3 regions of the Geobacillus uzenensis genome follow, and region 2 is predicted to be linked to each of the others. Evidence: riboswitches for the same ligand, from Rfam matches in the RefSeq annotation. Region 2 holds a riboswitch; each other region holds the start of a gene.
What was found. Region 2 has a riboswitch for cobalamin ahead of B9L21_RS11765 (ribonucleoside-diphosphate reductase subunit alpha). Riboswitches for the same ligand answer to the same signal wherever they lie in the genome.
Positions count from the first base shown of each region.

Region 1: linked by a shared signal. The riboswitch ahead of B9L21_RS07415 ((2Fe-2S) ferredoxin domain-containing protein) and the one ahead of B9L21_RS11765 (ribonucleoside-diphosphate reductase subunit alpha) in region 2 are both predicted to bind cobalamin.
Region 3: linked by a shared signal. The riboswitch ahead of B9L21_RS04550 (ABC transporter substrate-binding protein) and the one ahead of B9L21_RS11765 (ribonucleoside-diphosphate reductase subunit alpha) in region 2 are both predicted to bind cobalamin.

Region 1 is NZ_NEWL01000006.1:7,674-12,037, forward strand. It holds gene B9L21_RS07400 (glycerophosphodiester phosphodiesterase family protein) at 1-751, opposite strand, end outside; tRNA gene B9L21_RS07405 (tRNA-Gln) at 942-1,013, shown strand; gene rraA (ribonuclease E activity regulator RraA) at 1,244-1,729, shown strand; cobalamin riboswitch at 1,790-1,982, shown strand; gene B9L21_RS07415 ((2Fe-2S) ferredoxin domain-containing protein) at 2,162-2,566, shown strand; gene B9L21_RS07420 (energy-coupling factor ABC transporter permease) at 2,570-3,310, shown strand; gene B9L21_RS07425 (energy-coupling factor ABC transporter substrate-binding protein) at 3,315-3,608, shown strand; gene B9L21_RS07430 (energy-coupling factor transporter transmembrane component T family protein) at 3,592-4,320, shown strand; gene B9L21_RS07435 (energy-coupling factor ABC transporter ATP-binding protein) at 4,317-4,364, shown strand, end outside.
Region 2 is NZ_NEWL01000006.1:857,655-862,018, forward strand. It holds gene B9L21_RS11760 (ribonucleotide-diphosphate reductase subunit beta) at 1-112, opposite strand, end outside; gene B9L21_RS11765 (ribonucleoside-diphosphate reductase subunit alpha) at 223-2,505, opposite strand; cobalamin riboswitch at 2,634-2,829, opposite strand; gene asnB (asparagine synthase (glutamine-hydrolyzing)) at 3,032-4,364, opposite strand, start outside.
Region 3 is NZ_NEWL01000002.1:591,210-595,573, forward strand. It holds partial or broken gene B9L21_RS04540 (PTS transporter subunit EIIC) at 1-244, shown strand, start outside; partial or broken gene B9L21_RS18250 (IS982 family transposase) at 349-757, shown strand; gene B9L21_RS04545 (NUDIX hydrolase) at 880-1,347, shown strand; cobalamin riboswitch at 1,431-1,630, shown strand; gene B9L21_RS04550 (ABC transporter substrate-binding protein) at 1,771-2,727, shown strand; gene B9L21_RS04555 (FecCD family ABC transporter permease) at 2,714-3,748, shown strand; gene B9L21_RS04560 (adenosylcobinamide amidohydrolase) at 3,745-4,364, shown strand, end outside.

The DNA of each region.
Region 1 (4,364 bases), 850 kb from region 2:
TATAGACATGCACGATGAGCCCGCGGCTATGAGCGGCATTCACCCACTCTTTACTGGCGAGCGAAAGCGGCAAGCCGATGCCATCGGCATAGACGGCGACCCGCTCTAGCAGCTCGTCCGGGCTGATACGGGCCGTCTCGCGTTCTCCGATGAGCTGAATGAGCGGAATGCCGCGCGGGGTGAGGGGCCTTAGCGCCTGCAAACTCTCAGGATGAAATGATTGAAATATGATGCGGCCGCGCTGTAAATCATGATGTTTTTGCAGTAGCTGTACGACCGCTTTTTCGATGCCGGGCTGCTTTAATTCAATATACAAAGGGGCGTCGATTCGTTCTGCTTCCAACGTGTGTATGATCTCCTCAAGGGTCGGGATCGGTTCGCCGGCAAAGCGCTTGCTAAACCACGAGCCGGCATCAAGCCGCTTCAGCTCGGCGAGCGAAAAATCGCCAACGTGCCACGGTGAACGGTGAGGGTAGACGGTTTCGGCATTCGTCGTCCGGGCGAGCGTTGTATCATGCATGGCGATGAGCTTTCCGTCTTTCGTCATCCGCACGTCAACCTCAATATAATCAGCGTGCATGCGGCCGGCAAGCCGGTAGGAGGCAAGTGTATGTTCCGGTGCATGCCCGGAAGCGCCGCGATGGGCGATGATGATCGGCTCACGGGCGACAGACGGCTGTGGAGCAGCCGAAGAAGCTAAGCCTAGCGGCAGCCATAACAGGAATCCGACATAGAGCCATATTCGGCGCAACGTCGTTCCCCCTTTCTGTTTGCATCATACCTTATTGGAATGAAGCGATTGTGAAGAGATGATGAAGATGTGGTAAAACGTGCGGAACATGAATCCTTATCGGTATTTTGCCGCCTGTTGCAAAATGATATTCGTTTTGATGCATAAAGGGAGACCTCTTGCTGCATACTGTAAGTGACAACAAAGACGTTGGGCTATAGCCAAGCGGTAAGGCAACGGACTTTGACTCCGTGATGCGCTGGTTCGAATCCAGCTAGCCCAGCTGAATAAGCCGGCTAGGGCGGATCGGCCTTTGGCTGGCAAAAACGGTCTCTGCCACTTCGGCACGGGGCCGTTTTTTCGTCTGAAAGCAGTTCCACGCCGGTAGGACAAAGAGGCGGATGATGCCATTCGCGATGCGAAGTTAACGAATGGTTGCTAAAAAATCGTCACGGCAGCAGGATTTTGACGAATGGTGGCGAATGTAAAACGAACGAAGGGAGAGGAATGATGATGAAAACGGCTGATTTATGCGATCAATTTCTTGACGAGCTGCAAGTGTGCGAACTTGCCTTCCAATCGTACGGCGGAAAGCGGGCGTTTTCTGGACCGATTGCCACTGTTGACGTGTTTGAAGACAACGTGCTTGTCCGCGAAGCGCTCGAGACGGTGCCGCCGGGCACGGTGCTTGTTGTTGACGGAAAAGGGTCGCGCCGCGTCGCGCTATTAGGCGACCGATTGGCGCAAATCGCCTGCGAGAGAGGGCTCGCTGGCGTCATCATTCACGGCTGCATTCGCGATTCCGCAGAAATCAGCGCGATGCCGATTGGCGTGATGGCCATTGGCACTTGCCCGGTGAAAAGCAAAAAAGAGGGAAAAGGCGCCCGCGATGTCGTGCTTGAATTTGGCGGCGTCCGTTGGGAGCCAGGCGCGTATGTGTATGCGGATGCAGATGGCATTGTCATTGCGCGAACGAACTTGTCGGAAAAAAACGGTTGACGATGAAGCCATCGTTGTACTACGATGAAAAAGGATGCTTGTTCCATGACAGCGTATATATTGGCGAAAGGCAAACAAGGTGCCCGGCCTGCTTAGGGCTTGGGTGAAAAGGGAAGTACGGTGAAAAGCCGTCACGGTACCCGCCACTGTGATGGGGAGTTTTGCGGCAACAAGTCACTGAAGGATTCTTCGGGAAGGCGCCGCAAAGCGATGATCCTAAGTCAGGAGACCTGCCTTGTTTGCATCGGACGGATGCCTACGGGAATATAGGCAGACGTGCGGGAGAATGATGGCTGAATGAGGCTTCGTTTGGCTTATTTTTGGCTTCGTACGCATTTTTCTGCACCTCTGCGCTAGAGGTGCTTTTTTATTTTTCTTTGAGCGAAGCTGAAAGGTTTTCATTTCTACCAATCTTGCAAAAGGAGGAATTGGATGGCGACGTGGGATTTGCGGGGAATGAGGCATCATCTGTTGATTTGCAACGGCGGGACGTGCCTGCGCCATGGCGGGGAGGAAGTGACGCTGGCGGTGCGTGAAGAGATCGCCCGCCTTGGATTGGACGATCTCGTTCATACGACAAGAACGCGCTGCAACGGCCGCTGCCAGGACGCGTGCGTGCTGATCGTCTACCCGGATGGCGTCTGGTATCGGCTGATGACACCGGAAAAGGCGCGGGAGGTGGTGCGCATCCATCTTTGCGAAGGGGCGCCGATTCGCGAATGGGCGACGTATGAGTTTGATGAGGAGGCAGGATGCAGATGGACGCCAGCAGGGGAAAGCGAAGCGCCGGTTGGGAAGCGGAAAACGGCCAATGAACAGAAGGAGGTGAATCGATAAACGATGCGAACAAGACGTTGGCTTGCCATCGCGGCGTTATTGGCGGGTTATTTCTTCGTGACGAATGAACAAGAAGCGTACGCGATGCACATTATGGAAGGGTTTTTGCCAGCGAAATGGGCGCTGTTTTGGTGGGGATTGTTTCTTCCTTTTTTCTTGGTTGGTTTACGTCGTCTTGTCCGCACGCTGAAAGAGCATCCGGAGCAAAAGCTGCTCATGGCATTGGCCGGGGCGTTTACGTTCGTGCTGTCGGCGCTGAAAATTCCGTCCGTCACCGGCAGTAGCTCCCACCCGACCGGCATCGGCTTCGGGGCGGCGTTGTTTGGGCCATGGGTGATGGTTGTTATCGGCACGATGGTTCTTCTGTTCCAAGCTTTGCTGCTTGCTCATGGTGGATTGACGACATTGGGGGCAAACGCTTTGTCGATGGCGGTCGTTGGGCCATTGGTTGCGTTTACTGTGTATCAGCTGCATCGCCGCCGTTTCGTATCGCAGCGGATGGCGCTGTTTTTGGCCGCTTGTTTGTCCGATTTGGCCACGTATGTGACCACATCCGTCCAGCTGGCTTTGGCATTTCCGGCCCCAGAGGGCGGCGTGCTCGCTTCGTTTTTGAAATTTGCCGGTATTTTTGCCATCACTCAAGTGCCGCTGGCGGTGACAGAAGGCATTTTGACGGTGATGGTCTGGAACTGGCTTGCTTCATACCAAGCCTCTCCGCTATTCCAACGAGAAAAGGGGGCGTGATTCGATGAAAAAAAACCGGTGGCTGTTCGCTTTCGTCTTGGTGTTGATCCTCCTTCCGCTTTGGTGGGCGCGCGGCTCGGAATTTGGCGGCACCGACGACCAGGCGGAACGGGCGATTCAAACGCTCGCTCCGCATTATCGGCCGTGGTTTGAATCGATTTTCACCCCGCCGGGCGGCGAAGTGGAAACGCTGCTGTTCTCGCTGCAAGCCGCTCTTGGCGCCGGCGTCATCGGCTACGTGATCGGCCTGTATAAAGGGCGATCGGAACGGAAGAACGGGCATGATTCGCGAGTTTGATCGGTTCGCCTACGACAATCGGCTGCGAACGTGGCGAGCGGAATGGAAGTTCGCGATGGCGGTGATCTTGTTGGTGCTTGGGATGATGAGCAGCTGGCGCGAACAGTTGCTCATGATGGCGGGGATGACGTATTGGATCATTGGCCGGGCCGGTGTCCCGTTTTCACTGTATGGAAAAGCAATGGCCGCCGCTTCGGTTTTTTTAGGAGTCAGCTTATTGACAATGATCGTTTCTATTTCTTTTCCTCTTCGGTTATCCATTGCCTATAGCCAGCTGCGGCCAGCCGCTGAACTGGCCGTTCGCTCTTTGTCGGCGTGGTCTTGTTTGTTTTTCCTTCTGATCACTACGCCGGCGCCGGAATGGTTTGCCGTCCTGCGGCGTTGCCGTCTTCCGGCGGCAGTCATCGAGCTTTGTTTTCTGATGTACCGCTTCATCTTTTTGCTTGAGCACGCAGCGGTTGAGCTGTGGCTGGCGTTGCGCGCCCGCAATGGAGGAACACATTGGCGGCATGGGGGGATGCTTATGTACCAATTGTGGCTGAAGGCCGGGCAATCGTACGAAGCGCTCGGGCGTGCGCTTGCCGCTCGCGGGGGAATCGATTCGTTTGTCTATCGGCATCAGCCGTTGGAAACAAAACCACACACCATTGACATGACAGCCGGCGCCGCGTTGATCGTGCTGCTGCTCGGGTTGATTTGGTGGAAAGGGTGAAAGAGTTGCTGCTGCGGATGGAACAAGTGTGCTATGCCTATGAT
Region 2 (4,364 bases):
AGGCAATATCGTCCCAGTTCAACACATTCGAGCAGCGGCCGTTGATGATGCCCGTCGAACGGTTCGGCGCCTCCGGATCCATAATCGGTCGTTTGACTAAGCCGATCGTCATCGTCCATTCCTTCCTTTCGTTTTCTAGTATCATGTGCGCGGCCAACCTCGGACGCCCCTCCCGCACAAGGAAGGGAAAGCCCGACCAAAGGCGTTTGTTGCGCCCCATGGTCAGCTCGCGCAAGAATCGCACTCGTCGATCGTCCCCGATGTCGAACGCACGTAATACGTCGTTTTCAGCCCCGACTTCCACGCCGTCAAATGCAAATCGAGCAGCTCTTTTGCCTTAATCGTGTTCATGACGTAGAAGTTAAAGGAGATGGCTTGGTCGATATGGCGCTGGCGGGCGGCGTTTTGCTTGATGCTCCAACGTTGGTCGATATGGTACGCCGATTTGTAATACCATGTCGTCTGTTCGTTTAAATCCGGCACCGTAACGGGAATCTTATAATCTTTCTTTTCCTCGGCGTATACTTTTAAGAAAATGGGATCAATGCTCGCCGTGCTGCCGGCGATGATCGACGTCGATGTGTTCGGGGCGATGGCCATGATATAGCCGTTGCGCATCCCGTAGCGGGCCACATCTTGCTTCAGCCGATCCCAATCGAGTTCACCGTGGCTTTCGTAGCCGCGCCGCTCAAAATAAGCGCCCGTCTGCCAGTCCGACCCCGGAAACGCCGGGTAGCTCCCTTTCTCTTTGGCGAGCTCCATGCTCGCTTGAATCGCCAAATACGCGATCGTTTCATACAGCTCGTCGGCATAGCGGACCGCTTCGTCCGACTCCCAGCGAATGCCTTTTAACGCCAAAAGATGATGCCAGCCAAAGGTTCCAAGCCCGACAGCGCGGTATTTTTCGTTCGTCAGGCCGGCCTGCAGCACCGGAATATTGTTTAAATCAATGACATTATCGAGCATCCGCATTTGAATCGGGATGAGCCGCGCCAAAACCCCATCGGTCACCGCCCGCGCCAAGTTGATCGACGATAAATTGCAGACGACAAAATCGCCTGGGATTTTCTCAATGATGATCATCCCGTCTTTTACATATTGCCGCTTCGTCACCGTCGGGCTTTGGTTTTGCGCGATTTCCGTGCAAAGGTTGCTGCAGTAGATCATCCCGAGATGGCGATTCGGATTTTGCCGGTTCACTTCATCGCGGTAAAACATAAACGGCGTCCCCGACTCGAGCTGGCTGCGCATGATGCTTTTCATCACTTCGATCGCCGGCACTTTTTCTTTCGACAGTCTTGGTTCGTTGACACATTGCCAATATTTTTCCCGAAAGCTGCCGCTCCCTTTTTCCTCATCATAAAAGTCTTCCAAGCTAAATCCCATCACCTTCCGCACTTCATGCGGATCAAACAAGTACCAGTCGCCGCGCTGTTCGACTTGCTCCATGAACAAATCAGGGATGCAAACGCCGGTGAACAAATCATGCGTCCGCAGCCGTTCGTCGCCGTTGTTGAGCCGCGCATCGAGAAACGCAAAAATGTCTTTATGCCACACATCCAAATAGACGGAAATGGCTCCCTTTCGCTGTCCTAACTGATCGACGCTCACCGCTGTATTGTTCAGCTGCTTCATCCACGGGATGACGCCGGAGGAGACCCCTTTGAATCCTTTGATGTCGCTGCCGCGCGACCGGATTTTGCCTAAATAGACGCCGATGCCGCCGCCCGATTTCGATAAATTGGCGATGTCGGTGTTGCTGTCGTAAATCCCCTGCAAGCTGTCATCGACCGTATCAACAAAGCAGCTCGACAGCTGGCCGTATGACTTCCCGGCATTGGCAAGCGTCGGCGTCGCCACGGTCATGTATAAGTTGCTTAACGCCCAATACGCTTCCTTCACGAGCTCAAGCCGCCGCTTTGGCGGTTCATTCGCCATAAGCGTCATGGCAATGACCAAAAACCGCTCCTGCGGCAATTCATACAACCGCCGCTCATAATCGCGGGCCAAATACCGATCAGCGAGCGTGCGCAGCCCGATATACGTAAACAACAAGTCTTTGCCTGGATCAAGAAATGAGCCAGCCGTCTCGATCTCTTCTTTCGTATAACGCTCAAGCAATAGCGGGCTGTACACCCCTTGTTCCGTCAGCGCAACAAGCAGCGAGTAGAAATCGCCATACCGCTCGCGTTCATCGTACCCGCGCTGCCGCGCCGCTTCACGGTACAATTGCCGCAAATACAGCCGGGCGCACACAAACGTCCAGTCCGGCTCATCTTCATCAATGTAAGAAAGTCCTTCCAAAATAGCCGTTTGGTGCAGCTGTTCTACCGTGACGGACTCCTTTCGACTGAGAAGCTGCCAAACACGCTCGACGTATTCATCAAGCGACAGACGGCCGAATCCAGCGGCGGCTTGCCCAATCAGCGACGCAAACTCTTCACGTGAAAAAGAAACCGGCTTCCCTTGGTCATCGATGATGATCATTTTCGTCAATGCGGTCATTCGTTTCCCCTCTCCTCCATAAAAAAATCCGCTCGGGCAGGCGAGCGGATGAAACGACAGACGGAAAAAGGCAGACGAACCCCTTGTTCTTTTCCCCTATCGTTTCATCTTCTCACACCCCGAAGAACATGAAACGTTCCAAGCAAGGCAGGTCTCCTGACTCGTGCATCGTCCTACTTTGGGTCCTTCCCAGCGGCGCGCTGAATGGCTCTTGCCGCCAGTGGCCATCCCATTTCGTCCGCACATACAGTTGCGGGGGCAGTTCCGGATTCACACCGGATTCCCTATTAAGTCCTGATGGACACCGTTGCTTAGCAGAACAATATGTAGTTGTAAAAAAAGACCTCAAAACCAATATATAGTAGTTTAGCATCCTGATGGAACAAGCATATACCAAAACCGGGAAAATTGCAAGAGCGGGAGAAAGCAAATTTTCTCTTTCGCTTCGCCAAAGGCAAGGAAACTGTCCGCACCATCGAAAAAGGCGTTCTAGGTGTCGCCCTTAGAACGCCCTGTCGTTTCCCTGCTACACCTCCAAAACAGACGCTGGCCGCTTCTCGTTTTGTACGGATGGAGCAAAATCGTACTTCTTTTCCACATAGACTTGATGCCAAACCATAAACGCCAAGACCGTCCACAGCTTGCGGCTGTGGTCCGCCTTGTGGCGGGCATGTTCATCCAGCAGCCGATAGAGCACGTCCTTATGGAACAGATGATCAGTTTCGCTTTCGTGGATGAGCTGTCTCGCCCAGTCATACATTTCGTTTTTCAGCCAGTGGCGAATCGGCACGGGGAACCCTAATTTTTTCCGGTTTAACACATGATCCGGCACGATGCCCTCGGCCGCTTTGCGCAAAATATATTTCGTCGTACCGTTGGCTATCTTCATATCAGGGGCGATTTGCCTAGCAACCTCAAATACCTTTTTGTCTAAAAAGGGAACGCGCAGCTCAAGCGAATGGGCCATCGTCATTTTGTCCGCTTTGACTAAAATATCGCCCCTTAGCCATGTATGAAGATCAATATACTGCATCCGGTTGACGGGCGGGTCATGAAGCGTTTCGCGGTAAAACGGAGCCGTCACCGCCGTATATTCGCACCCTCCTCGGTACGTTTTGAGCAGCGCCGCTTTTTCCTTTTCGCTATAGATTTTGGCATTGCCGACATACCGCTCTTCAAGCGGCGTCGTGCCGCGCTCCAAAAAGCTTTTTCCTTTCATCCCGTCCGGAAGCATCTTCGCGATCACCCGCAACACCGCTTTTACGATGTTTGGCATGCGCGCAAACAGCCGCAACGACTCTGGTTCGCGGTAAATGTTGTAGCCGCCAAACAGCTCGTCCGCCCCCTCGCCGGAAAGCACAACCGTGACATGCTTTCTCGCCTCACGAGCGACAAAATACAGCGGCACAGCCGCAGGATCGGCAAGCGGATCGTCCATATGCCACATAATTTTCGGCAGCTCTTCCATATACTCCTGCGGTGAGATGACATAGCTAATGTTGTCTACCCCAAGCTTCTCTGCGGTTTCTTTTGCGACATCGATTTCACTGAACCCTTCCCGCTCAAACCCGACGGAAAATGTCTTCAGGTGCGGATGGAATTGTTTCGCGATGGCGACGATGAACGATGAATCAATGCCTCCCGACAAAAACGCACCGACCGGCACATCGCTGCGCATATGGACGTTGACCGAATCAAACAGCGCATCGCGGATTTTCTTTACAAGCTCCTCTTCCGATTGGCGAATGGGCTCGAAGGATGCCTTCCAATAACGATGAATGGTGAGCGGTTTTCCGACTTTTTTCTTGAGATAATGCCCCGGCTCCAGCTTGTAAATGCCGGCCGACATCGTCAGCGGC
Region 3 (4,364 bases), on a different contig from region 2:
CGCGGCGGCGAAAAAAGAGCGTCGCAAAGCGGTCGCCGGCGCGCTCCTTGGCGTGGCGTTGACGTCGTTTTTAACCGGGATTACGGAGCCAATTGAGTTTCTATTCATGTTTTTATCGCCATTGCTCTACGTTGTCCATGCCGTGTTGACCGGCTTGTCGCTCGCAGTGGCGACAATGCTTGACATCCACCACGGGTTTACGTTCTCGGCCGGGGCGATTGACTTTTTCTTAAACTACGGCATTACCCGTGGTGCTAGATAAAATCAGACGAGCATAAAAATAGTCCTTGTATGAAAATCTCCTTTTAAAATGAAAGTGCTCACCTAACATTAGAAAGGAGAAATCCCATACAAGAGCGTCTTCATTTTACAACGGATCAAGCGGAAATTCAAAAGCAATATACGGCGATCTTGTTCTTGGTATCAGCGCAACTGTCTGGCGGCTCTAAATGTATTGTAGCGCTGAAATCGTCATTTGTTAAAGCAAGGAAATGGGTCATAATCGCCATTCATATTCTTGGAAAGTTGTTTTGTTTTACTTCGGAACGAGCAGGGTATCAGTATGTCATTGGAAACTTATTCACTAGGGAGATGTTCCCTGAACGCTCTCGATATAACTGTTGTTGTCGGTTGCTCCGTTTTTCCGTTAAATAGAGTTTTTCTAATAGATCCGTCACCAACTAGCGAGGCACGGACAACATCATGCCTATGCTGTTGTGGAGATCTTGTCCCTCTTGCGCTGTGTCATCACGTGAGGCGTTAATGTTCAACTAGCACCACGGATTTTCCTTATTTTTTTCAAGATGGCAGTATAGATGGGGCAGCTGCTTTTTTTCTGCAGGAGAGGGCTAGGATCATTCCGCGATGTAGGAGGAGAGCTTGATGGATAAACACCAACAAGCCATTATCACCGTTTCAGCCTATATTACGAATGACACGGGAGAGGTTTTACTTGTTAAAAGCTATGACCGCTCCGATACGTGGGAAATGCCGGGCGGACAAGTTGAACCAGGCGAGCCGCTCGATCGGGCCGTTCATCGCGAGGTGTATGAAGAGACTGGCGTTGACATCCGTCTCATCGGGGTCAGCGGCGTGTATTACAATGAAACTAAAAATATCATAAACATTGTATTTAAAGCGACATATGTGAAAGGAAACGTTTCTCCCCAGCCTGAGGAAATTCAAAAGGCGAAGTTTGTGTTGATCGATGAGTCGAATATTGATGAATATGTGACATGGCCGCATTTGAAATCGCGGGTGCTCGATGCGATGAAAAGGGAATGCTCTGTTCCGTATGAAACATGGGTTATGAATCCATCTCGATTGTCTGCAAGAGTGGGAAGGTGACGACTTCCCTCCAACCTGCTGTAAATTCATAGTTGTCAAATGCTAAACGCTGCATTATTATAAAAATGTCCATATCCGACAAATTCATCAACTCGCAGCAAGGTGCCGAAACGGCTTAATAGGGAATCCGGTGGGAATCCGGAGCTGTCCCCGCAACTGTCAATGCGGACGAAATGAAATCGCCACTGTACGGACAGATGGCTTGCGCTGTTTTCCGTACGGGAAGGCTTCAGAGTAGGATGAAGCATGAGCCAGTAGACCTGCCTTGCTTGCCGCAGTTTCCGAATCTTCGGGGGGTGAGACGCGGAAACAGTCGTACAGGGCATTGTTGTGCCCATTGGCGGTCTGTTTCGCGCTCATTCCCAGATTTAGGCGGAATGGGCGTTTTTTATTGTACATACATCACTGAAGGGGGAATGACGGATGAAACGTTGGACATGGCCGGCGGTGGTGGCGGTGTTCTTCCTTTTGGCCGCCGTGCTCGTCGGCTGCGGCGGGGCGAATGGCAGCACCGAGCCTGCGAAAAAAGAAGAACCGAAAACGGAACAAACGGCGTTTCCGGTGACGGTGAAAGACGGGCTTGGGGAAGAGGTGACGATCAAAGCAGAACCGCAAAAAATCGTCTCGCTCATTCCAAGCAATACGGAAATCGCCTACGCGTTGGGACTTGGCGAGAAAATCGTCGGCGTCAGCGATTTTGACAATTATCCAGAGGATGTGAAAACGAAAACGAAAATCGGCGGCATGGAATTTAACGTCGAGAAAATTATTTCTCTGAAGCCGGATCTTGTTCTCGCTCACGCATCAAGCGCCCATAACTCGAAGGACGGCCTGCAGCAATTGAAAGACGCCGGCATCACCGTGCTCGTTGTCCATAACGCCGCGTCGTTTAACGATGTGTATGCGTCGATTGAACTCATCGGCAAGGCGACCGGAACGGCGGACAAAGCGGAGCAAGTCATCAATGACATGAAGGCGAAACTGGCGGAGGTGAAGGAAAAAGCCAAACAAATTCCGGCTGACAAGCAGGCGAATGTCTGGATTGAAGTGTCGCCGCCGCCGCAACTGTATACGACCGGCAAAGGAACGTTTATGGACGAGATGCTAAAGGTAATTTCTGCTAAAAATGTTGCCGGCAGCTTAGAAGGCTGGCCGATGGTGACCGAGGAACAAGCGGTCGCATACAAGCCGGATGTCATCATCACGACATACGGCGGGGCGAAACAAGTGCTTGAGCGCGCCGCTTGGAAGGACGTGCTGGCCGTGAAAAACAAGCGGGTGTATGATGTCAACACCGACCTAGTGAGCCGGCCGGGTCCGCGTCTTGTCGAAGGGGTCGAGGAACTTGCCAAAGCCATTTACCCGGATGTGTTTAAGTAAAACGTGGATATATATCGTGGCCGCTGCTGCGGCTGTCTTTTCACTGCTCGTGGGGATATCGACCGGGTCGCTGTCGATTCCCTTTTCTTCTATTATCGGCATTCTCGCCGCCGAATGGTTCGGGATGCCGCTTCCAGCCGGCATTCCGGCGGATTGGGTGCCGATTGTGATGGCGATTCGCCTGCCGCGCGTGGTGCTTGCCTTTTTGGTCGGGGCTTCCTTGGCGCTGGCCGGAGCGGCGTTTCAAGGATTGTTGAAAAACGCGCTCGCCGACCCGTATACGCTCGGCGTCTCGTCCGGCGCGTCCGTCGGGGCGGTGCTCGTTATTTTTCTCGGCTGGCAATGGCCGCTGCTCGGCACGTTTACGCTGCCGATCGTGAGCGTTTTATGCGGCATGGCGACACTTGCCGCTGTCTTGACGTTCACCCGCATGGTTGAACGACGAATGTCGGTCGAGACGATCATTTTAGCCGGCATTATTTTCGGCGCCTTTTTCAGCGCCTTCATTTCGCTCATGATCGCCTTGACGGGCGAGGAGCTGCGGCAAATCATCTCCTGGCTGATGGGGAGCGTGGCGATGCGCGGATGGAAGTATAGCGGGCTATTGTTGCCGTTTTTTCTCGTTGGTGCGGCAACGCTTATCGCCAACGGCCGCGAACTGAACGCGTTCGCGTTCGGCGAGGCGGCGGCGCTTCACGTCGGCGTCGATGTGACACGCCGCAAAATCATCATTTTAACGGCGGCCGCGCTGCTCACCGGCGCGGCAGTGTCGGTGTCGGGAACGATCGGCTTTGTCGGGCTTGTCGTTCCACACATGGTCCGGCTTGTGTGCGGGCCGAACTATCGGGTGCTTTTGCCGCTGTCGCTCTTGTACGGCGGAGCGTTTCTTGTGCTTGCCGATGTGGCGGCACGGACGATCATTGAGCCGCGCGAGCTGCCGATCGGCGTCATTACATCGCTCATCGGCGCCCCGCTGTTTGCCGCCCTATTTTTCCGAAAAACGAAACGAAAGATGGGATGACCATGCTCGACGTGCGTGCCGTATCGCATCGGTACGGACAGAAACAAGTGCTTGACGGCGTGACGTTTTCCGTTGAAAAAGGGGAGCTGTTCGGCATTTTGGGGCCGAACGGGAGCGGGAAGACGACACTGCTCAAATTGATCAGCAAAGAGCTTCCGCTTGCAAGCGGCGAGATTGCCATAAGCGGTCGGCCGCTTTCCGAGCTGTCGGCCAAGCAATGGGCGCGGTTGGCCGCCGTTTTGCCGCAAACGGCGGAAACGGCGCACGGCTATATGGTGAGAGAAACGGTGGCGCTCGGCCGCTACGCCCATCAGCATGGCTTGTTTCCGACGTGGACGGCAGAGGATGAAACCGCCGTTCAAGAGGCGCTTGCCGCTGTCGGTTTGGCCGGCAAAATCGATGTGCCGCTCGAGCGGTTAAGCGGCGGCGAGCGGCAGCGGGCTTATTTGGCTCGGGCGCTTGCCCAAGAGCCGCAGCTGCTCTTGTTGGATGAGCCGACCAACCATATGGATATAAGCGGGCAAGTTCGTCTTCTTGACCAGCTCGCCCAAGCCGCGCGCGCACGCGGCTTGACGGTGGTCGCTGTCTTTCACGACATGAGCGTTGCCAGCCTGTA